DNA from 2 places in the Pseudomonas multiresinivorans genome. Region 2 is predicted to be linked to the other one. Evidence: riboswitches for the same ligand, from Rfam matches in the RefSeq annotation. Region 2 holds a riboswitch; the other holds the start of a gene.

Region 1 (10,379 bases), 260 kb from region 2:
GAGCTTCCGCCATCCGTGTACGTGATCGGGCGATCTAGAACATCAAGGTCAAGGTTTCCTTCACAGGCATAGTTGTGGAGCTTCCATGCGAAGGCGAGCTGTCTAAACGCGGTGTCCAAGAAATTCATAGCGCAGGTCTTCTGGGGCTTTTGATCGTAGCCTAGCGCTACTTTCGACGCTTTTTCGACAGTCTGGCTGGAAAACGAAAAAGCCCCTGAGATTCACTAGGAAAATCAGGGGCTTATCGTTTGCGTTTGGTGGAGCCGGGGGGATTTGAACCCCCGTCCGCCAGTTCTCCGCTGTCGGTTCTACATGCTTAGCCATCTCTACTAGGTTAACTCCTCGCGGCCCGAGTGGCAGGGCGCTTGGAGCGAGCTGTATGAGTTTTAGCCGTTACGTCTACAGCGAACTTGGCGGCGATCCTGTTCTATATGACAGACCTAATCTTCGGGTTTACAGGCATCCCCTAGGGTCTGCTAGCGGCACTTAGGCTGCTAGGGCGTAGTTGTCGTCGTTGGCAACTATAAAGTTGTGGCAGCTGATTTACGAGAACTGTCACCTACTCGGCATGCCCCTAGAGTTTTGTTACCGGCGTCGAATCCTAATCGGCCCCAAAACCTTTCAAGGTCGGGACTGATTCTACGGGAAAGCCGCCCCGATAGCCACCGGGGCGGTGTAAAGGCTTGTCAGGCCAGGAATTTCAGGACGGCTTCGGCCACGGCCTCGGAGGATGCGGGGTTCTGACCGGTGATCAGGCCGCGGTCGACTTCGACGTGGCTCTGCCAGTCCGGGCCCTTGCTGTAGCGGGCGCCGTTGGCCTTGAGCATGTCCTGGACGAGGAAGGGCACGACGTCGGTGAGGCCGACGGCTTCCTCTTCGCTGTTGGAAAAGCCCGTAACGTGGCGGCCTTGTACCAGCGGTTGGCCGTCCAGCCCGCGAGGATGGCGGAACACGGCCGGTGCGTGGCAGACGGCGGAAACGGTCTTGCCGCTGGAATGGAAGGCTTCGATCAGGGCCACTGAGGCGCGGTCCTCGGCCAGGTCCCAGAGGGGACCGTGGCCGCCGGGGTAGAAGACGGCATCGAAGTCGTCGGCCTTCACCTCGCTGAGCTTCACGGTGCTGGCCAGCGCGGCCTGGGCTGCGCTGTCCTGGCGGAAGCGCAGGGTGGCCGGGGTCTGTGCGTCTTCCTCGTCGCTCTTGGGATCCAGCGGTGGCTGGCCACCCTTGGGCGAGGCCAGCGTCAGGCTGGCGCCGGCATCCTTGAACACGTAGTAGGGCGCGGCGAACTCCTCGAGCCAGAACCCGGTTTTCTTGCCGGTGTTGCCGAGCTGGTCGTGGGAGGTCAGGACTACCAGGATTTTCATGCTCACTCCTTCGGCGTATCGCTAGTCGTGCGGCTGCCGCCGAAGCGGCAGCCCGGACTGTCAGTGTAGGCAATGAGCCGCGCGCGTCAGCGCGACAGGGTGACACCCAGATAGGCGGCATACAGCACGCCGTTGAGCAGCAGCACCCAGACCGGCAATCCACTGCTGCGCTGGGCGTTGAGCCGCAGCCAGAACGCGGCGCCCAGCGTGATCAGCACGCCGGTGAGGACCTCGATGCGGGGCTGCCAGGGCGTGAGCAGGATGCCGATGGCGGGCAGCAGGGTGCCCTGGAAGACCATGGCACCGCTGATGTTGCCGAAGGCCAGGGTGTCGCGGCCGCGGCGCACCCAGAGGATGCTGTTGATCTTCTCCGGCAGCTCCGTGGCGATGGGGATGATCAGCAGCGACAGCAGCAGCGCGGAGAGGCCCAGCAGGTGCGACAGGCCTTCCACTCCATGGATGAAGCCTTTCGCGCCCAGCACCAGCAGCGCCAGACCCAGCAACAGCTGGAGCAGGATGGTGGCGAGGTTGGTCGGCAGGCCGATGCGCGACAGGTACATGTGGTGGTCGGCTTCGGTGCCATGGCCGTCGTCCACCAGGCTCCGCGATGCACGCAGGGTCAGGGTGATGTAGGCGACGTAGGTGAGTACCAGCAGCACGCTGAGGGCGATGCGCACGGAGCGCAATTCCGCCGGCACGAACATGGCGATGGTGGCGAAGCTGAAGGCGACCAGGAAGAAGTTCAGGTCACGCTGCAGGCCGCTGCGTTCCGGGCGGATGCGTCCGAGCAGGCCGCGGGCGCGCCAGGCGAAGCAGGCCATCAGGCAGGTGGAGAGGGTAGAGAGCATCAGCGGTGCGCCGAGGATGGCGCCGACGCCCACTTCCTCGTTGAGCGTGATGTTGCTGGTGCCGGCGAACAGGGCCAGCAGCGGGATCAGGGTCTCCGGCAGCGCGGTGCCGACGGCGGCGAACAGCGAGCCGGTGACGCCCTCGGAAATCCCTAAGCGTTCGCCGAAGTGTTCCAGCGCATTGGTGAAGAGTTCGGCGGCGACCAGGATCACCAGCAGCATGCCGAGTAGTTCGAGGATGAAGGTCAGCATGTGCGCAGCTCCAGACAGGTGGAGCGAAGAATGGGGTGGTGCATCACGGTGAAGCTCCCGGCCGGTGTAGTACCCATGACCACGCATCTCCCCGGCCGTTGCGGAGATCACGTGGTCAAAGGTCTTGCCAGGCAAAGCTGCTGACGACGCCATGGCCTGCGGGCCAAGTGTGTTGACGTCGCCCCCGTTCGCGGAACGGTCGGCTACTCCCCAATGACGCCGCGCATTTTAGCGGATCGGCCGCGCAGCTCAACCCATGGCTTACCAGGTATCGATCAGTGGGCGTTTTTTCCCCTGGCGTTGCGCCGGACGTGGCGTAGAAGCCAGCCCGCGCAGCAGCCAGCGGCGGGTGTCGGCCGGGTCGATGACGTCGTCGATCTCCAGGTAGCTCGCCATGTTCAGCCCCTTGCCGTTGCGGTAGGCCGCGGCGACCAGTTTGTCGAACAGCGCCTGGCGCTGCTGTGCATCTTCCACGGCGGCCAGCTCCTTGGCGTAGCCGAGGCGGATCGCGCCTTCCAGGCCCATGGCACCGAATTCGCCGCTGGGCCAGGCCACGGTGAACAGCGCCGCGTGGAAGCTGCCGGCGGCCATGGCTTGCGCGCCGAGGCCGTAGCCCTTGCGCAGCACGACGGTGAAGAAGGGCACCGTAAGGCTGGCGGCGGTAACGAACATGCGCGAAACATGGCGCACGGTGCCGGTCTTCTCCGCTTCCGGGCCGACCATGAAGCCGGGGGTATCGCATAGGGAAATGATCGGCAGGTCGAAGGCGTCGCACAGCTGCATGAAGCGTGCGGCCTTGTCGCCGGCTTCGGCATCGATGGCGCCACCCAGGTGCATGGGGTTGTTGGCGATCAGGCCGAAGGGCTTGCCTTCGACGCGCACCAGTGCGGTGATCATGCCGGCGGCGAAGCCACGGCGCAGCTCCAGCACCGAGCCGCTGTCCGCCAGTTGTTCGATGACCTGGCGGATGTCGTAGGCGCGCAGACGATTTTCCGGCACCGCATGGCGCAGCAAACGCTGGTCGGCGCACTGCCAATCGGCGGTGTCGCCCTGGAAGTAGGCAAGATACTGGCGGGCGATGCGGGTGGCTTCGGCTTCGTCTTCCACCAGCACGTCGATCACGCCGTTGGCGCTCTGTACGTCGCTGGGGCCGACTTCCTCGGGGGCGAATCTGCCCAGGCCGCCGCCTTCGATCATGGCCGGGCCGGCCATGCCCAGGCTGGTATCGCGGGTGGCGATGATCACGTCGCAGCAACCGAGCAGCGCGGCGTTGCCGGCGAAGCAGCGACCGGAGACCACGCCCACCAGCGGCACCAGCCCGGAGAGCCGGGCGAGGCCGACGAAGCTCATGTTGTCCAGCCCGGCCACGCCGACGAAATCGGTGTCGCCCGGGCGCCCGCCGCCGCCTTCGGCGTAGAGCACCAGGGGGATGCGCCATTGCTCGGCAAGGTGCAGCATGCGGTCGGTCTTCTTGTGGTTCATCACGCCCTGGGTGCCGGCGAACACGGTGTAGTCGTAGGCCAGGACCAGGCAGCGGGCTTTCTCGTCGCCGAACTGCGCGGCGTTGATGCTGCCCAGGCCGCTGACCAGGCCGTCGGCCGGGCTGCTGGTGATCAGTTCCTCGACGCTGCGACGCCGCCGCTGTGCCGCGATGGCCAGTGCGCCGTACTCGATGAAGCTGCCGTCATCCAGCAGGTCGGCGAGGTTCTCGCGGGTCGTGCGCTTGCCGATCCGGTGGCGCTTGGCGACGGCGTCCGGGCGGCGCTCGTCGAGGCCGATGGCGTGGCGCTCGATGACTTCGGCGAGGTCGGCGCGGATGGCGTCCAGGTCAATGGCGGCCTCGCTCTGGTTGTCCTGCGCCTGGATGTCGGCCGGCTCGACAAACAGCAGCGCGTCGCCTTCGCCGAGGCTGTCGCCGGGCGTAGTGGCCAGGCTGTGGACGATGCCGCTGGCGCTGGCCTTCACCTCGAACTCCATCTTCATCGCTTCGACCACTGCGATGGTCTGGCCCTGGGCGACGGCGTCGCCAGGCGCCACGTTCAGGCTGACGAGAACACCTGCACTGGGCGTCGCCAGCGGAACGCAGCCGGTGGGGGCTTCGCTGGCGCGCTGGGCTTGCGGCGCAGCGCTGGCGTGGCTGAAGAAGCGGTGCGGGTGGGCGTGGTCCTGCGCACCGAGCAGCGCCGGCAGGTGTTCTTCGATGTAGCGCGTGGTGACCTGATTGTCTGCCACCGCCGGCTGGCGCAGCAGATTGAGCAGCAGCGGGATATTGCTCGCCACGCCCTCCAGGCGGAATTCGCAGAGCGCACGGTAGGCGCGCTGCACCAGCTGTGGATAACCGCTGTTGCCGTGGACGATCAGCTTGGCCAGCAGCGAGTCGTAGCCGGCGCTGTTGCGGTAGCCGGCATAACCGTAGCCGTCCACGCGCAGGCCGGGGCCGCTAGGCGGCTCGTAAGCGCTGAGGGTGCCGCAGGCCAGATGCGGCGTGCCATCGCTGGCGAGGCTTTCCAGGTTGATCCGCAGTTGCAGGGCGTGGCCGCGTGGCGCGGGTATTTCGGTCTGGGTCAGGTTCAGGTCAGCCAGGCTGGCGCCGGCGGCGATGCGCAGTTGCACCTGCACCAGGTCGATGCCGGTCACCGCCTCGGTGACGGTGTGCTCCACCTGAAGGCGCGGGTTGGCTTCCATGAAGACGAAGTCACCGCTGTCTTCGTCCAGCAGGAACTCGAAGGTGCCCAGGCCTCGGTAGTTCACCGCCTCGGCCAGGCGCACGGCGGCGGCGAGGATGGCGCCGCGCAGGCGTGGGTGGAGGTTGGGGCTGGGGGCGATTTCCAGCAGCTTCTGGTGGCGCCGTTGCAGGGTGCAGTCGCGTTCCCCGAGATGGCTGACGGAGCGGCCGTCGCCGATGACTTGCACCTCGATATGCCGGGCGCGCTGGATCAGCCGCTCGACGTAGAGGCGATCATCGCCGAACGCCGCGCGGGCCTCGGCCTGGCAGCGGGCGTAGGCTTCGGCGATGTCCTCGGCGCGGCTCACGGCGCGCATGCCGCGTCCACCGCCGCCGGCCAGTGCCTTGATCATCATTCCGGCGCCTGCGGGCAGCTCGCGGAAGAAGCGCTCGGCGTCCTCCTGCGAGGTGGCGCGATTGCTGCCGGCGGCCAGCGCAACACCATGGTCACGAGCCAGATCGCGGGCGCGGGCCTTGTCACCGAACACATCCAGTACTTCGGCGGCGGGGCCGACGAAGGTCAGGCCGGCGGCTTCGCAGCGGCGGGCGAATTCGGCGTTCTCGGAAAGGAAGCCGTAGCCCGGGTGCACGGCGTCGCAGCCGTGCGCCAGGGCGATATCAACGACCTGCTGCTGGTCGAGGTAGGCACTGGCGCCGCGCCCTTTCAAGGCCACAGCCTCATCGGCCTGGCGCGTGTGCAGTGAGGCGACGTCGTCTTCGGCGTAGATCGCCAGGCTGTGGATGCCCAGTTCTGCAGCGGCGCGGGCGATACGGATGGCGATCTCGCCACGGTTGGCGATGAGCAGGCGGGACACAGGCATGGCGATTCCGGTTGTGATTCTTGTGATCGGGAATCGCTACATCTTAGGCGTGTGAGGGGGCCGCGGAATCAACTGCGGGGCTGCGAATGCCAGAGGCTTCGCGGGCCTTATGAGCGGCGACCGACTGGATAGCCGGCCGCCGCGCCGGGCATCACCCGTTGGCTCCCCCATCGCCGCTGTTTTTCTTCAGCAGCTGCAGCGCTTTTTCGGTGTGCGCGATGCACTCCTTGGTGTTGCCGGCGGCTTGCGCCTTGGCAGCCTGTTCCTGCAGGCGCATGGCCTGTTCCTGGGCCTGGGTGTTGTTGGTGGTGGTTTTCACCGCGTCATCGAGCTTCTGGATATTGTCGCTGCACAGATCGGCGGCAAAGGCCGGCGATGCCAGCAGGGCGGCGGTAATGAGCAGGGCGGCACGTTTCATGGCAGTACTCCTGTCAAATGTGACCGGTGGTAGCGGACCGTCCGAGCGGACCGTACAGGGTGGACTGCGGTTTTTTTCGCTGCGTTCAGGTTTATTGGCCGACGTTGGTCGGGAGTTCGACGCAGACGCCCAAGCCCGCACCTTCCAGGCCTTCGTGCAGGGAAATACGCCCGTGGTGGATTTCCACGATGCGCTTGACGATGGGCAGCCCCAGCCCGCTGCCGTGGCTGCTGGCAACGTTCGGGCTGCGGTAGAAGCGGGTGAAGATCGCCGCCTGTTCGGCGGGTGCCACGCCGGGGCCGTTGTCGCGCACCCACAATGTCACCTGGCGATCGTCGGTCTCCAGAGTGACGGCAACGCGGCCGCCTTCAGGGGTGTAGCGCAGGGCGTTGCCGACGAGGTTGGTGAGCATCAGCCCCAGCCATGCGGCGACGCCTTTCAGGGTCGCACTCTGGCTATCGAGGGTCAGTTCGATCTGCTTGTCGATAGCCTGCGGCGCGAGATCAGCGATGGTGTCTTCGGCCAGCAGGCGCAGGTCAACCGGGGCGAATATCTCGTGGAGCTCTTCGGCGTCGAGCCTTGCCAGCAGGAGTATCTGTTCCATCAGCGCACTGATCCGCTCGACACTGCGGCTGACCTGCTGGAGACCATGGGCGTGGGCGGCCGGGTCGGAGGAGCGCAGCGCCACCTGGGCGTGGGTTCGCAAGCTGGCCAATGGCGTGCGGATTTCGTGGGCGGCATCGCTGGTCAGCCGGCGTTCGGCCTCCATCGCCGAGTTCAGGCGCTCCAGCAGCAGGTTCAGTTCGTTGACCAGGCTGTGCACTTCCACCGGCGCCCGGCTCAGCGCCAGCGGGTGCAGGCTGTGGGCGCTGCGTTGGTGCACCTGCTCGATCAGGCTGCGCAGTGGCGCAAGGCCCTGGCGCACGCCGAACCACACCAGGACAGCAAACAGCGGCAGAGCCAGCAGCAGCGGGAAGAGGGCACTGAAGAGCAGCAGGTGCAGGGTCTTGTGGCGGTAATGCAGGTCTTCGAAGACCCAGATGCGAACTTCATCGGTACCTGAGGTGGCCATCTGCAGCACGCGCCAGTTAACCCCGCCGCTGAGCAGGTCAGAGAACCCCGGAGGCTGGGCCTCGATGCCCTTGGGCGGTTTGTGGATGGCCAGCAGCGGTTGGCCGCGGTACCAGATGGCATAACCGAGCGTGGCTTCGCGGCGTATCAGCGGCAGCCCTTCGATGGCTTTGCGGCTGCGCGCGAGGATTTCCATGGCGTCGCTGGATTGCGGGTCGATGGCGTCGGCGATGTCTACCAGGCTCAGGGCGGCCTGGCCGAAGTCGATCATGTCCTGGTCGTAGAGACGGTTCACCTGCTCGCGCGTCAGGTGGTAGGTGAACAGGCCGGCCACCAGCCAGAGCAGCGAGACGCCACCGATCAGCATCAGTAGCAGGCGGCGGCTGATGGAGCCGGCGCGGCGCACGGTGCCGCTCAAGATTGCGTCGCGCTGTCGGGGCGGTCGATGCCGTAGCCGATACCGCGCACGGTGCGGATCAGGCTGTTGCCCAGCTTGCGCCGCAGGTGATGGATGTGGACTTCGATGGCGTTGCTTTCCAGATCGCCGTCCCAGCCGTAGAGCGCTTCCACCAGTCGCGCACGGGACAGCACCTTGCCGCGTTGCTCCAACAGGAGGCGTAGCAGTGCATATTCGCGCGGAGCCAGGTCCACCGGTGCACCCGCCAGGCTGACCTGGTGGGTGGCCGGGTCCAGTGAGAGCTCACCATGTTTCAGCAGCGGCGCGGCGCGCCCGGTATGGCGGCGGGTGAGGGCGCGGACGCGGGCGAGCAGCTCGTCGAGGTCGAAGGGTTTGGTCAGATAGTCGTCGGCGCCGGCGTCCAGGCCTGCGACGCGATCGGCCACCTTGTCGCGGGCGGTGAGGATCAGGACCGGCGTCAGATCGCCGCGCCGGCGCAGGCTGCGCAGCACCTCCAGGCCGTCCTTGCGCGGCAGGCCGAGGTCGAGCACCAGCAGGTCGAACTCGTCGGTTTCCAGGGCCTGTTCGGCGGCGACACCGTCGTTCACCCAGTCCACAGTGTCGCCTTCCAGCCCCAGCCCCGCGCGAATGCCATCGCCCAGCAACTGGTCGTCTTCCGCTAACAGGATTCTCATCTTCGCTCCCTTATCGCGCAGCGCCGCGGCGGCCATCCCGAGCAGGATAGCCGCCGCGGCGGGTTTGCGGCAGAGGGTGGCAGCGCTCGCTTAACGTGAAGTTAAGGGGCGAACCAGCAGGAGCGTGCTTGCACGCGAAAATCCGTCGGCCGTGTCGGCGTCAGGCGGTTCGCGAGCAAGCTCGCTCCTACGAAAAGCATGTGGCTCCTGATGTGGATAGAACCTACGTTCTTGCGCGGGTCACGCGGTCGACCAGGTAAACCACGCCGCGATAGTCGATGCCGCCATGGGCGGACAGGCCGATCTCGCAGGTGCGGCTGGTGGAGACGCCTTCCTCGCAGTACTGCACCGCGTCCTTGAGCGTGCGCAGCGAGTGGGCGTTGAGCTCGGGCGTAGTGAAGCCCTTGTCACCGGCGAAGCCACAGCAGTGGATGCCCTCGGGAATCACCACTTCGCGGGTGCAGCGTTTCACCAGATCGATCAGCGCCTGGCTTTCGCCCAGGTGCTGGGTGCTGCAGGTGACATGCACGGCCACCGGCTTGTCCTGCGGCTGGAAGTCCAGGCGCCCGACCAGGTGGGTGCGGATGAACTTCACCGGGTCGTAGATCTTCAGTCGGTCATCGGCCAGCTCCTGCACCAGGCGCAGGGTGCAGGGGCTGGTGTCGCAGTAGATCGGGTCGAGGCCGCCACGGCTGGCGCGCAGCAGTTCGGCGAGCAGTTCGTCGCGCTTGGCGTCGGCTTGGCTCTTGTAGCCCTTGGAGGCGAAAGGCTGGCCGCAGCAGAGGTTGTCGGCGTTGTCCGGGAAGACCACCTGATAGCCGGCTTTCTCCAGCAACTGACGGGTCTTGTCGATCAGCGGCATCTGCTCCTCGTCCGCCGCCGCCGGACCCATGGCACGGGACACGCAGGCGGTCAGGTAGACCACGCGTGGGCGGCTGTCATCGACTGTGCGCGGCGACGGTGCGAGGCGCACCGGCTGCGGCATTGCTGGCGTCCACTGCGGTACACGGCCCTTGCTGGCGTGGCTGATGGAGGCACTGAGGCGGGCCAGGCGAGGCGCACCGAGCAGCATGCGCGCACCGTTGGTCGCATGCAGCATGAACTTCGCGCCCTTCATGGCGGTTGAGAAGTTGCGCGCCAGCCAGGTGGCGGTGCCGGCGTGATGCGCTTCTTCGCCACGCAACTTCTTGATCAGCTCGCCGGTGTTGATGTTCACCGGGCAGCGCTGGGCGCACAGGCCGGTGGCGGCGCAGGTGTCGATGCCCTGGTACTGGTAGTCGCGCTCCAGTTCGGTGGTGTCGATGCCGGCGCGGCGCTTGGCCTGGATGTCGCGCCACATGACAATGCGCTGGCGCGGGCTCAGGGTCAGCCCCTTGGACGGGCAGACCGGCTCGCAGAAGCCGCATTCGATGCACTTGTCGACGATCTCGTCGGCGGCGGGCAGGGGCTTGAGGTTCTTCAGGTGCAGCTGCGGGTCGTCGGTCAGCACCACGCCGGGGTTGAGGATGCCGGTCGGGTCGAGCAGGCGCTTCAACTGCCACATCAGCTGGTAGGCGTCGTGGCCCCATTCCAACTCGACGAAGGGCGCCATGTTGCGCCCGGTGCCGTGTTCGGCCTTGAGCGAGCCGCCGTACTCCACGGCGACCAGGTGCGCGACGTCGTCCATGAAGGCCGAGTAGCGCGCGATCTGTTCCGGCGATTCGAAACCCTGGGTGAAGACGAAGTGCAGGTTCCCTTCCAGCGCGTGGCCGAACAGGATGGCTTCGTCGTAGCCGTGCTTGTCGAACA
Region 2 (10,379 bases):
GGTCAGCGGCTGATCGAGTGTGAGCTTGGCCAGGTTGGCCACCTCATTGGCGTCGAGCACGCTGCTGGCGGATTCGCCGAGCTTGGCTGGGTCCTTGGTGTACGCGACCAGGCGACCGTTGGTGGAAATCAGTGCCATCTCGCCGGCGCCGTCGTAGAGCTGGCTGTCGGCGGTCTTGAGCAGGTCCTGGATGAAGTCCAGCGACAGGTCGACGCCGACGGTGCCCTTGAACTGGCCCTTGACCATGATCGGCGCGTTGAAGGAGGACATCAGCACCATCTTGCCGCCCATTTCGTAGGGCGCCGGGTCGATGATGCACGGCTGGTGCTTCTCTTTCGGGCACAGGTAGTACTCGCCTTCACGCACGCCGGTGGGCTGCATCTTCTGGCTTTCCAGGGTGTCGCCCATGGCCTCGACGGTGAGGCCGCCGTCCTTGCGGTACCACCAGGGCATGAAGCGGCCGCTGGCGTCATAGCCGGGTAGCCCCGAGTACTGGCTGTCGTTGCCGGCGAAGGCGTTGGGTTCCCAGCCGGCGAAGGCGTCGAGCAGCTTGGGGTTCTGCGCCACGGTCTGGCGCAGCAGGTTGGACATGCCGGCGCGACCGATGCCCAGCAGCGGCTGGCCATTGGCGTCGGTTTCGTCGAGCAGGGCGTTGGTATTGGCCAGGTCGCGGGCGACCGTCAGGGGGTACTCCAGCTCGCGCTGGATCTGGGCGACCTGGCCGCGCGCCATGGCCACCAGGCGTTCGTTGATCACCTGTTCGAGCAGCGCCTGGGTGCGCTCCTGCACCAGCGCCTGGGTCCGAGAGCCGGCGAACAATGCGTACAGCACCAGCGCCGCGACCACTGCCAGAACGCTGGCACCGGCCAGCGCCACCACGGAAAACTGGATCGACTTGAATTTCATACGGGTACCCGGAATGCGCCAGAAGCCTGCGTGTCTATCTGTATCGGCAGGACCGGGGAAATTCCTTAGGCGGCCGTTGTAATGGGTTGTAACGCGGCTGTTCACCGCCTGTCGCAGGATTGTCGGCGCTGGCCGGGAGGTCTAGCATGTGATGTCAAAATGAAATTACTCGGCTGCGCCGAGCGCCTTGAACCTGTGCTTGAACGGGGGACGAGGGCGCCGGCGACGGTTGTTCCGTGGTGGAGGCGCGCCGGTGCGATGGCCTCTGCTGCCTATGCCACGACAGATGGCCCCCGGCATCTTCCGATCAGCCGGTCCGGTTTCGTAAGTCACTGCTGCGCCGGCTGTTTCCTGGCAGTTGCCGGGCACCGGGGGTGGGCCTACCATGCGCGCTGTCCGTGGGAGATTGCATTGTTTCGGGAGAGCAACATGCCCAGAGTTTTCCGTATCGCCGGCCTGGCCGCCGCGCTGATGCTTACTGCCTGCCAGCAGGTGAACACCACCAGCGGCGGCGTCGTTGGCGTCGAGCGTAAACAGACCATGTTCAGCATGCTGTCCAGCGCGCAGGTCGACCAGATGTATGCGCAGTCCTACCAGCAGACCCTCAGCGAGGCTTCCAAGGCCGGCAAGCTGGATGCCAGCAGCAGCGACGCCAAGCGCGTGAAGGCCATCGCCGACCGGCTGATCCCGCAGACCGGCGCATTCCGCCAGGATGCGCCGTCGTGGAAGTGGGAAGTCAACGTGATCCAGAGCGACGAGCTCAATGCCAACTGCGGTCCCGGCGGCAAGATCATCGTCTACACCGGGCTGATCGATAAGCTGAAGCTGACCGACGACGAACTCGCCGCGGTGATGGGCCACGAAATCGCCCACGCCCTGCGCGAGCACGGCCGCGAGGCCATGTCCCGCGCCTATGCCGAACAGGTCGGCCTCGGCCTGGGCGGCCAGTTGCTGGGCCTGGGCCAGACCAGCGTGGACCTCGCCCACCAGGTCGTCGAATACAGCATGACGCTGCCCAACAGTCGGCAGAATGAGAACGAGGCCGACCTGATTGGCCTGGAATTGGCAGCGCGGGCCGGTTATAACCCCAACGCCGCTATCACCTTGTGGCAGAAGATGGGGCAAGCCGGGGGCGACGCACCGCCGGAAATCCTCAGCACCCACCCGGCGGATAGCACGCGGATGGCCAACCTGCAGGCCGCCATCCCGAAGGTCATGCCGCTCTACGAGCAGGCCAAGACCCATTAAGCAGTGGTTCGTGATTCTCTCGAACGGCCAGGAGCGGCGTAAGGTTGCGCCGCTTTATCCAGTGAACAGGGAGCACCCGTGAAAATCGCTGTACTCGGAGCCACCGGGCTCCTGGGCCACCACGCCGCCCGCGCGATCAAGGCGGCCGGCCACCAGCTGGTGCTGATCCACCGACCCTCGTCGCAGATCCAGCGCCTGGCCTACCTGGAGCCTGAGTGCCGGGTAGCCGAACTCTTCGATCACCAGGGCATGGCCCGCGCGCTGAGCGGCCTCGATGCGGTGATTTTCAGCGCCGGCTACTACCCGGTGCGGCCGCGCCGCTGGCAGGAGGAAGTCGCCAGCGCACTGGACCTGACCAACCATTTCTATGCGGCCTGCCTGCAGGCCAAGGTGCCGCGCATCCTCTACGTCGGCTCGGCGTTCGCCATGCCTTCGCATCCGCAAGGGTTGCCGGGGCACGAAGGGCTGTTCTACGAAGGGCTGCCCACCGGCAAGAGTGCCTACGTGATGTGCAAGTGGGCGCTGGACGAACAGGCCCGAGAACAGGCTCGCGGCGGGCTGCCGGTGGTGATCGGGATTCCCGGCATGGTGCTGGGCGAGCTGGACATCGGCCCGACCACCGGGCGCCTGATCACCGCCATCGGCCGCGATGAGATGCTGCATTACGTGCCGGGGCGGCGAAATGTCATCGATGCCTCCGAGGCCGGGCGCGGTCTGCTCAAGGCTCTGGAGCGTGGCCGGGTAGGGGAGCGTTACCTGCTCACCGGGCACAACATCGAGATGGCCGAGCTGACCGCGACCATCGCCAGGTTGCTGGGCAAGCCGGCGCCAACGCCGATGCCGCTGCACCGCGCCCGCGCGCTGGCGACCCTGGGGCGCTGGCGCTATCGCCTGACCGGCAAGATGCCGTTGCTTGACGACACCGCCATCGAGGTGATGGCCGGCGGGCAGTTCCTCGACGGCCGCAAGGCGCGGGAGGAGCTGGGCTTCGAGTCGCATGTGCCGTTGCAGGATACGCTGGAGCGGGCCATTTCCTGGTTCCACGCCAACGATTACCTCTGAGCTCGAGGCTAGGGTCACTGTAGGAGCGAGCTTGCTCGCGAACCGCATAACACCGAGTGACTCCTGTTCGCGAGCAAGCTCGCTCCTACAAGAGCAGCACCGGGAACGAATAAAGAAAAGCCCGGCGGATGCCGGGCTTTTTCTTTGTCAGGGCAGCGCCTTCTCCGCGAACGGTCGATTGGGCAGCCCCATCTGTGCGCGGAAGCTTTCCATGTCGAACAGCGTGCACAACTCCTGCACCTGGTCCTGGCTGTTGAACACCCAGAAGCCCATGGCCGAGATGCTGACGATGCGGTCGCTGGCCGGGTAACCCAGCACAGGCCTGACGATGCAGCCCATCAACGTGCTCCAGGTGAAGACCTTGTTGCCCTCGCGGATGCACTCCTCGACGGCCACTTCCAGGTCATCCATGCCGCCACGGATTTCCTCCACCAGGGCCCGGTAACCGGCGTTGTCCAGCGGCTGGGCAGTGAAGGCGCTCTTGTAGATGAAGTCCGGGCTGTGCAGTTGTTCCACCAGCGCCAGGTGCCCCTTGTTCCAGGCCAGGTCGATGTGATGGCGGGCGACTTTCTTCAGGTCTTTTTCCGGCATGGCGACATCCTTTGTCGTAGGAGGCGGAAACGCCACTGTGTATCGCAGGCGATACACAGGCATTGGCCGGCGCGCCAGCCTCCCTTCGAAAAGCTGTCGGTCAGAACACGCCGCCCAGTTTCAGCGCGTGGTACACGGCGGCCAGGCCGAGGACGGCGAAGGCTGCGGCAGCCAGGCGGCGGATCAGGTTCAGCGGCAGGCGCTCGGCGGCGAAGTTGCCGGCCAGGACCACCGGTACGTTGGCGATCAGCATGCCCAGGGTGGTACCGATCACTACCAGCCAGAAGTGCGGGTACTGCGCGGCCAGCATCACCGTGGCGACCTGGGTCTTGTCGCCCATCTCGGCGAGGAAGAAGGCGATCAGGGTGGTGAGGAAGGGGCCGAATTTCTTCAGCGAACCTTCTTCGTCGTCATCCAGCTTGTCCGGGATCAGAGTCCAGCCGGCGACGGCCAGGAAGGACACGGCCAGTACCCAGCTCAGCGTGGCTTCGGAGAAGAAGCTGGCGACCCAGCTGCCGACGGCGCCGGCGGCGAAGTGGTTGGCCAGGGTGGCGGCGATGATCCCGGCGATGATCGGCCAGGGCTTGCGGAAACGCGCGGCGAGGACGAGCGCGAGCAGTTGCGTCTTGTCGCCGATTTCCGCGAGGGCAACGATCAGGGTGGGGACGAAGAGGGATTCCATCAGGCGTTCCTAAAGGGGGCGGGTCGACTAATCACCATGACACGCGCCACCTGCCCGCCCCGGGTCAGGTTGCTCGTGTCATAGGTCTTGTCAAACCCGGGCCTGAACGCTGCAGGCCTGGATCGTACGCGCCATGGTCTGCGGACCAAGTGTGTTGACGCGTACCGGGCGAGCAGGGCGCTCGCGGGAGACTACTCCCCTAGGACGGGGCGCATTCTGCCCAAGTCCTCGGACTTGGGCAAGCCTGCGCGTCGGATCATTCGCGGGTGGGGCGAATGTCCATGTCTTCGTAGCGGATGAAGCGGGTCTTGTTCTTGAAGCGGTAGCCCAGCCAGATGGCGAGGAACAGCGGGATGGTGATGTAGGTAGCGACCAGGCCGGCCCAGTCCACGTGGTCGCCGACAAAGGCCTGGTAGTTCTGCCCCAGGGTGATGACCAGGCAGAGGACGAAGGCGAACAGCGGGCCGAAGGGGAACCACTTGGCGCGGTAGGGCAGGTCGTCGAGGTTGCCGCCCTGCAGCACGAAGCCCTTGCGGAAGCGGTAGTGCGACACGGCGATGCCCAGCCAGACGATGAAGCCGCACATGCCCGAGGCGTTCAGCAGCCAGGTGTAGACGGTCTTGTCGCCGATGAAACTGGTGAGGAAGCACAGCGCGCCGATCAGCGTGGTGGCGTACAGCGCGTAGCGCGGCACACCGCTCTCGGACACCTGGGTGAACAGGCGCGGCGCCTTGCCCTGGGTGGCCATGGTGTAGAGCATCCGGGTGGAAGCGTACATGCCCGAGTTGCCCGCGGAGAGGATTGCCGAGAGGATCACCGCGTTCATCACGCCGGCCGCGGCGGCGAGGCCCGCGCGCTCGAACAGCAGGGTGAAGGGCGAGGTGCTGATGTCGCTGCTGTCAGTCTTGAGCAGGTTCGGATCGGTGTAGGGAATCAGCATGCCGATGACGAAGATCGACAGGATGTAGAACATCAGGATTCGCCAGAACACCTGACGGATGGCGATGGGAATGGACTTCTGCGGGTTCTCAGACTCGCCCGCGGCCACGCCGATCAGCTCGGTGCCCTGGAACGAGAAGCCGGCGATCATCGCCACCCCGATCATCGCCTGTAGGCCGCCGACGAAAGGCGCATCGCCGGTGGTGAAGTTGCTGAAACCGGGGCTGTCGATGCCGTGCATGATGCCGATGATGCTGGCCAGGCCGATGCCGATGAAGATCACCACGGCGACGACCTTGATCAGCGCGAACCAGAACTCGCTCTCGCCAAAGCCTTTCACCGAGAAGAAGTTGAGCATGAACATGATGCCGAGGAAGCCGGCACTCCAGTACATGCCGGAGACTTCCGGGAACCAGAACTTCATCACCAGTTGCGCCGCCACCAGCTCCGCAGCGATGGTCACCGCCCAGTTGTACCAATAGTTCCAGCCCATGGCGAAACCGAAGCCATCGTCGATGAACCGACTGCCATAAGTGCAGAACGAGCCGGAATCGGGAATGTAGGCCGCCAGTTCGCCCAGGCTGGTCATGAGGAAGAACACCATCAGCCCGATCAGTGCGTAGGCCAGCAACGCTCCGCCGGGGCCGGCGGTGGCGATGGTGCTGCCGGAGGCGACGAACAACCCGGTGCCGATGGAGCCGCCGATGGCGATCATGTTCAGGTGGCGTGGCTTGAGGGAGCGCTTGAGGTGATGCGGCTTCTCCTTCGGCCCCATGGCGAATGTCAGTTCGACGTCATCTTTGATTCTGCGATTCACGGGTGTCCTCGATAGTTCAGGGCGAGCGGCGATGCGCCGATCCGGGCAGGCTCGGTGGAGTGTAGTGCGAGCCTGGGATCAGCGCCGGGCGCTGTAGAGTCGGAAGCCGTCGGCCTCGGCCAGGGTGCGGCAATGGCCCAGGTGCTGTTCGATCAGCGGCGGGTATTTCAGGAAGCTGTTGGCCACCAGGCGCAGCTCGCCGCCGGGCGCCAGGTGGCGGGCGGACTGGCGCAACAGGTGTTCGGTGGCGGCGTAGCTGGTGTGCACGCCCTGGTGGAAGGGCGGGTTGCTGACGATGGCGGCCAGCTCGCTCGGTGCGGCGTCGATGCCGTCGCCGGCGATCACTTCGCCTTCCAGCCCGTTGGCGGCCAGGGTCAGGCGGCTGCTTTCGACGGCAAAGGCGTCGACGTCCAGCAGGGTCAGCCGGCTTTGTGGATATCGTCGCTTGAGCGTCGCGCCGAGCACGCCGGCGCCACAGCCGAAGTCCAGCAGGTGACCGACCGGCAGCTTGTCCAGGTGCTCCAGCAGCAGCGCGCTGCCGCGATCCAGGCGGCCATGGCTGAACACGCCCGGCAGGGTGATGACTTGCAGCGGGCCGTCGGCCAGGGGCAGTTCATAGCGTTGTGCGAGGGCATGCAGGTCGGGCGCTGTTGGGGCGCCGTCGATGTGCGTGTGCCAAAGCTGGCAGTGGCGAGCGCTGTCGAGCTTGCTGGCGCGGCCGAATTCACCGAGCTGCTTGCTGGCGCGTTCGACACCGGCGCGCTTCTCGCCGACCAGGTACAGCTCGCCGTCCGGCACGCAACTGGCCAGCGCGGCCAGCAGGTAATCGGTCAGTTCTCGGGACTTGGGCAGGAACAGCACAGCGGCGTCGAACTGACCCTCGGGCGGAGTGGCGCCGAAGTGGCAGCGGCCGGCGTAGCGGGCTTCGAGCTGCCGGGCCTCGCCGGCGTGCCAACTCCAGCCTTGCGCCTGGGGCAGGTCGCCGAGCAGGGCGTCGGCGGGCAGGCCGGCGAGCAGGACGCGGCCCTGGAAGCGCTCGATCTGGCGCAGCAGCACTTCACTGGTGGGGGCGTTGGACATGCGGCCTCCTCGAAAAAAGGGCGCGAGTTTAGCAGGGCTGCCGCGGCCGAGCCTAGGCGAGCCGCACCTCGGCGTTCTTCCAGAAGTCCTCGCCACGCAGTTCCAGGGCGCCGGCCGCGACTTGTGCGCGCAGGCGCCAGGCGGCCAACAGGTCGCTGACGAACAGGCCGTCGACGTAAGCCATGGTCGGCCCGATCAGCGATTGCACCGGGCGCCAGGATTCGCTGGCGCTATCCAGCAGGATGCGGTCGATGTGTGCGTAACCGGTGCCGCTCAACTGGCCATCGAGCCACAGGCGCAACTCGGCGTTCTCGAGCAGCGCACGCTGCCAGTCCGCGCCCAGGCGCTGGCGCTTGGTGGCTTCCAGTTCATGACTGCCGGCCAGGGCGTTGGCCAGTTCCTCGGGTTTGAGCATGGCGATGGCGTGGCGGTCCTCGCTGCGGCACTGGCCGCTGCCGGCGCCAACGCTGCGCAGGGAGACGTGCGCGGGTAGCAGCGCGCAGACTCGCCGCAGCAGCAGTTGCTCGCTGGCGCTGTCGCCGTGCCAGAGGGTGACGGCGGGTACGTCGGGGCTGCGCAGCCAGTTCACTTCGGTGGCCAGTTCGATGGCGATTTCCCTGTCCTGCAGGGCCTCGCCGCCCAGCTCGTGCCAGAACGCAGCGCGTTGCTGGCAGGGTGGGGTGTCGACGTCACTCAGCGGGCCGACGGCCAGGTCGTCCGGCATCACGCGGATTTTCTTCTCGGTCAGCACGCCTGCTTCGACCGCGCGGCGCAGGGCATCGGCGGCACCGTCGCCGCAAACCAGGTGCAGGCTCATGGCGCCACCACCCGGCGCGGTTCGCCGGCGAAGAAACTGGCGGCGTTCTCGCTCAACTGGCCGACGATGCGCTGCCGGGCCTCGCGGCTGCCCCAGGCGCTGTGTGGGGTGAGGATGAAGCGCGGGATATCGCCGGCCAGCAGCGGGTTGCCGTCCTTCGGCGGTTCCACGCTGAGTACGTCGAATGCGGCGCCGCCCAGGTGGCCGCGACGCAGGGTGTCGGCCAGCGCCTGCTCGTCGACCAGCCCGCCGCGGGCGGTGTTGATCAGGAAGGCGCTGGGTTTCATCAGGTCCAGTTCGCGCTGGCCGATCAGGTTGCGCGTGGCTTCGGTCAGCGGGCAGTGCAGCGTCAGGGCATCTACTTGCGGCAGCAACTCCTCCAGCGCCAGGCGATCGGCGCGCGGCGGGCGGCCGGGCAGGGCGCCGAGCAGCACGCGCATGCCAAAGGCTTCGGCGAGCTTCGCCACCGCGCCACCCAGTTCGCCGTGGCCGAGCAGGCCGAGGGTCTTGCCCTCCAGTTCGACGATGGGGAAGTCCAGCAGGCAGAACTGTGGCGACTTCTGCCAGCGGCCTTCGCGGATCGCCGCCTGGTAATCCGGCAGCCGGGTGGCCAGGGCGAGCAACAGCATCAGGGTGTGCTGGGCCACCGACGGGGTACCGTAGCCCTGGCAATTGCTCACGGTCACGCCGTGCTGGCGTGCGGCTTCGAGGTCGACGTTGTTGGTGCCGGTGGCGGCCACCAGGATCAGCTTGAGATCAGGGCATTGCGCGAACACTTCGGCGCCGATGCGCACCTTGTTGCTGATCGCCACCTGCGCGCCCTGCAGCCGCTCGGCCACCTGCTGCGTGTCGCTGCGCCCGTGCAGGACCAGTTCGCCGAAGGGCGCGCGCAGCGGCGCGAGGTCGAGGTCACCGAGGTCTAGGGAGGCATGGTCGAGGAAGACGGCGCGAGCAGGATTCATGAGCGATGACACCTTGATCGGAAGGGCGGGATGAAGGGGATTCTCGGCACAACCGCCGCCGCGGACAACCCTGGCTTCCCGCGAGCGCACGGCTGGGCTGCCTTGCACTGATGGTAGATGTTTGATTGAAAAGTCTGACAGGCGTTTCAGTTTTCCCTCATCCGCCGAGCGCCAATGGCTTCGTAGATTGCACTCATCGAAATCTTGAGGTGAGCCGCGATGATGGGATGGATTCTTTCCAGCCTCACAGCTATTCGGGCGCTCGGCGCACGCGTCGGGCTGCGCGGTGGTGCGCATTCTCCCGGGCCACGGGCGCGGCGACGCCGCCCGAGCCCCTCGGCCGGTCCTGAGGCCCTGCTGTGCTTCGGCGCACTGATGGCTGCCTGTAATGGGGCGGTTGGTCACTCGCTGGTTCGCGAGCGCCCTGAGGTCGCCGCCGGTCTGGCCAGGGAGCTGGGCGAATGCTGGGGCATCGGCGATGCCGGTTCGGCTCGCAGCACCTTGCAGGACATGTTGCTCGAAGCCCACGGCCAGCTACTGGACGGTGACTTTCAGCGCCTGCAGCGCAACGAATCCAGTGCCTTCGACGGTGAGCAGCGGCTGCGCTGGCAGCGGGCGAAGCAGGCCTGGGTCAAGGCCGGCCTGGCGTTGCCGTGCCATTTGTCGATGGCCGCCCATGACTACGAATGCATCGCCTGGCTGGCACGTCGCTGCCGCGCCTGTGGATACCTCACCGAAGCCGAAGCCTGGTTGACCCTGGCCTGGGTGGCCGACGCGGCGATCCGAACCTTCGCCGACTGGCAGGCCTACGCCGCCTCCTTCGTGCTGGGACGGGCAACCCTGCTGCGCGACGGGCAACAAACTTCGCTGGCGATCCGTGCGTTCAAGGAACTCATGGGGGGCAAGCGCGAAGGCACTGCGCTGGCTGGCCTGTGGCAGGCGCATCCGCTGGCGGGCATACAGGTGGCCGAGGTGGTCCTGCACTCGGAACACTCGGTCAAAAGGCTCGGCCTTCCTGCGCAGCGGGCACTGCTGGCCTTCGGGGCGATGATTGCCACCAGCGGCGGCGCGCGTGCCGATGCCCTGGCAATTGCGGACCATGAACGGGAACTGAACCGGGCCTGGCTCGCCGAACGTTGGAGCGCCACCGACCAGAATGGGGTTCTCCAGCGTATGGAGTGGCTGATGGGCCATGGCAGTCGACTGAAGCTGGACCCCTTGCTTGGGCAACTCGGCACCGTGGGCGGTAAGCGGCAATCTGGTGGAGTGGCCTGT

The links. A riboswitch is a leader RNA that binds a small molecule or an ion and turns the genes downstream of it on or off. The one in region 2 is predicted to bind manganese.
Region 1: another riboswitch for manganese. It lies ahead of G4G71_RS07190 (sodium:calcium antiporter); the one in region 2 lies ahead of G4G71_RS08415 (TMEM165/GDT1 family protein).

What each region holds. Positions count from the first base shown of each region.
Region 1 covers NZ_CP048833.1:1,571,535-1,581,913, forward strand. The annotation lists gene G4G71_RS07175 (hypothetical protein) at 1-128, opposite strand, end outside; RNA gene ssrA (transfer-messenger RNA) at 256-613, opposite strand; gene G4G71_RS07185 (type 1 glutamine amidotransferase domain-containing protein) at 687-1,364, opposite strand; gene G4G71_RS07190 (sodium:calcium antiporter) at 1,451-2,464, opposite strand; yybP-ykoY riboswitch at 2,516-2,688, opposite strand; gene G4G71_RS07195 (carboxyl transferase domain-containing protein) at 2,726-6,010, opposite strand; gene G4G71_RS07200 (hypothetical protein) at 6,162-6,428, opposite strand; gene G4G71_RS07205 (sensor histidine kinase) at 6,520-7,866, opposite strand; gene G4G71_RS07210 (response regulator) at 7,914-8,591, opposite strand; gene G4G71_RS07215 (FAD-binding and (Fe-S)-binding domain-containing protein) at 8,815-10,379, opposite strand, start outside.
Region 2 covers NZ_CP048833.1:1,830,250-1,840,628, forward strand. The annotation lists gene G4G71_RS08395 (methyl-accepting chemotaxis protein) at 1-906, opposite strand, end outside; gene G4G71_RS08400 (M48 family metallopeptidase) at 1,336-2,154, shown strand; gene G4G71_RS08405 (NAD-dependent epimerase/dehydratase family protein) at 2,233-3,216, shown strand; gene G4G71_RS08410 (ketosteroid isomerase-related protein) at 3,364-3,807, opposite strand; gene G4G71_RS08415 (TMEM165/GDT1 family protein) at 3,908-4,489, opposite strand; yybP-ykoY riboswitch at 4,495-4,701, opposite strand; gene G4G71_RS08420 (amino acid permease) at 4,746-6,203, opposite strand; gene G4G71_RS08425 (class I SAM-dependent methyltransferase) at 6,324-7,325, opposite strand; gene G4G71_RS08430 (DUF1835 domain-containing protein) at 7,378-8,142, opposite strand; gene G4G71_RS08435 (2-hydroxyacid dehydrogenase) at 8,139-9,104, opposite strand; gene G4G71_RS08440 (DUF1266 domain-containing protein) at 9,324-10,379, shown strand, end outside.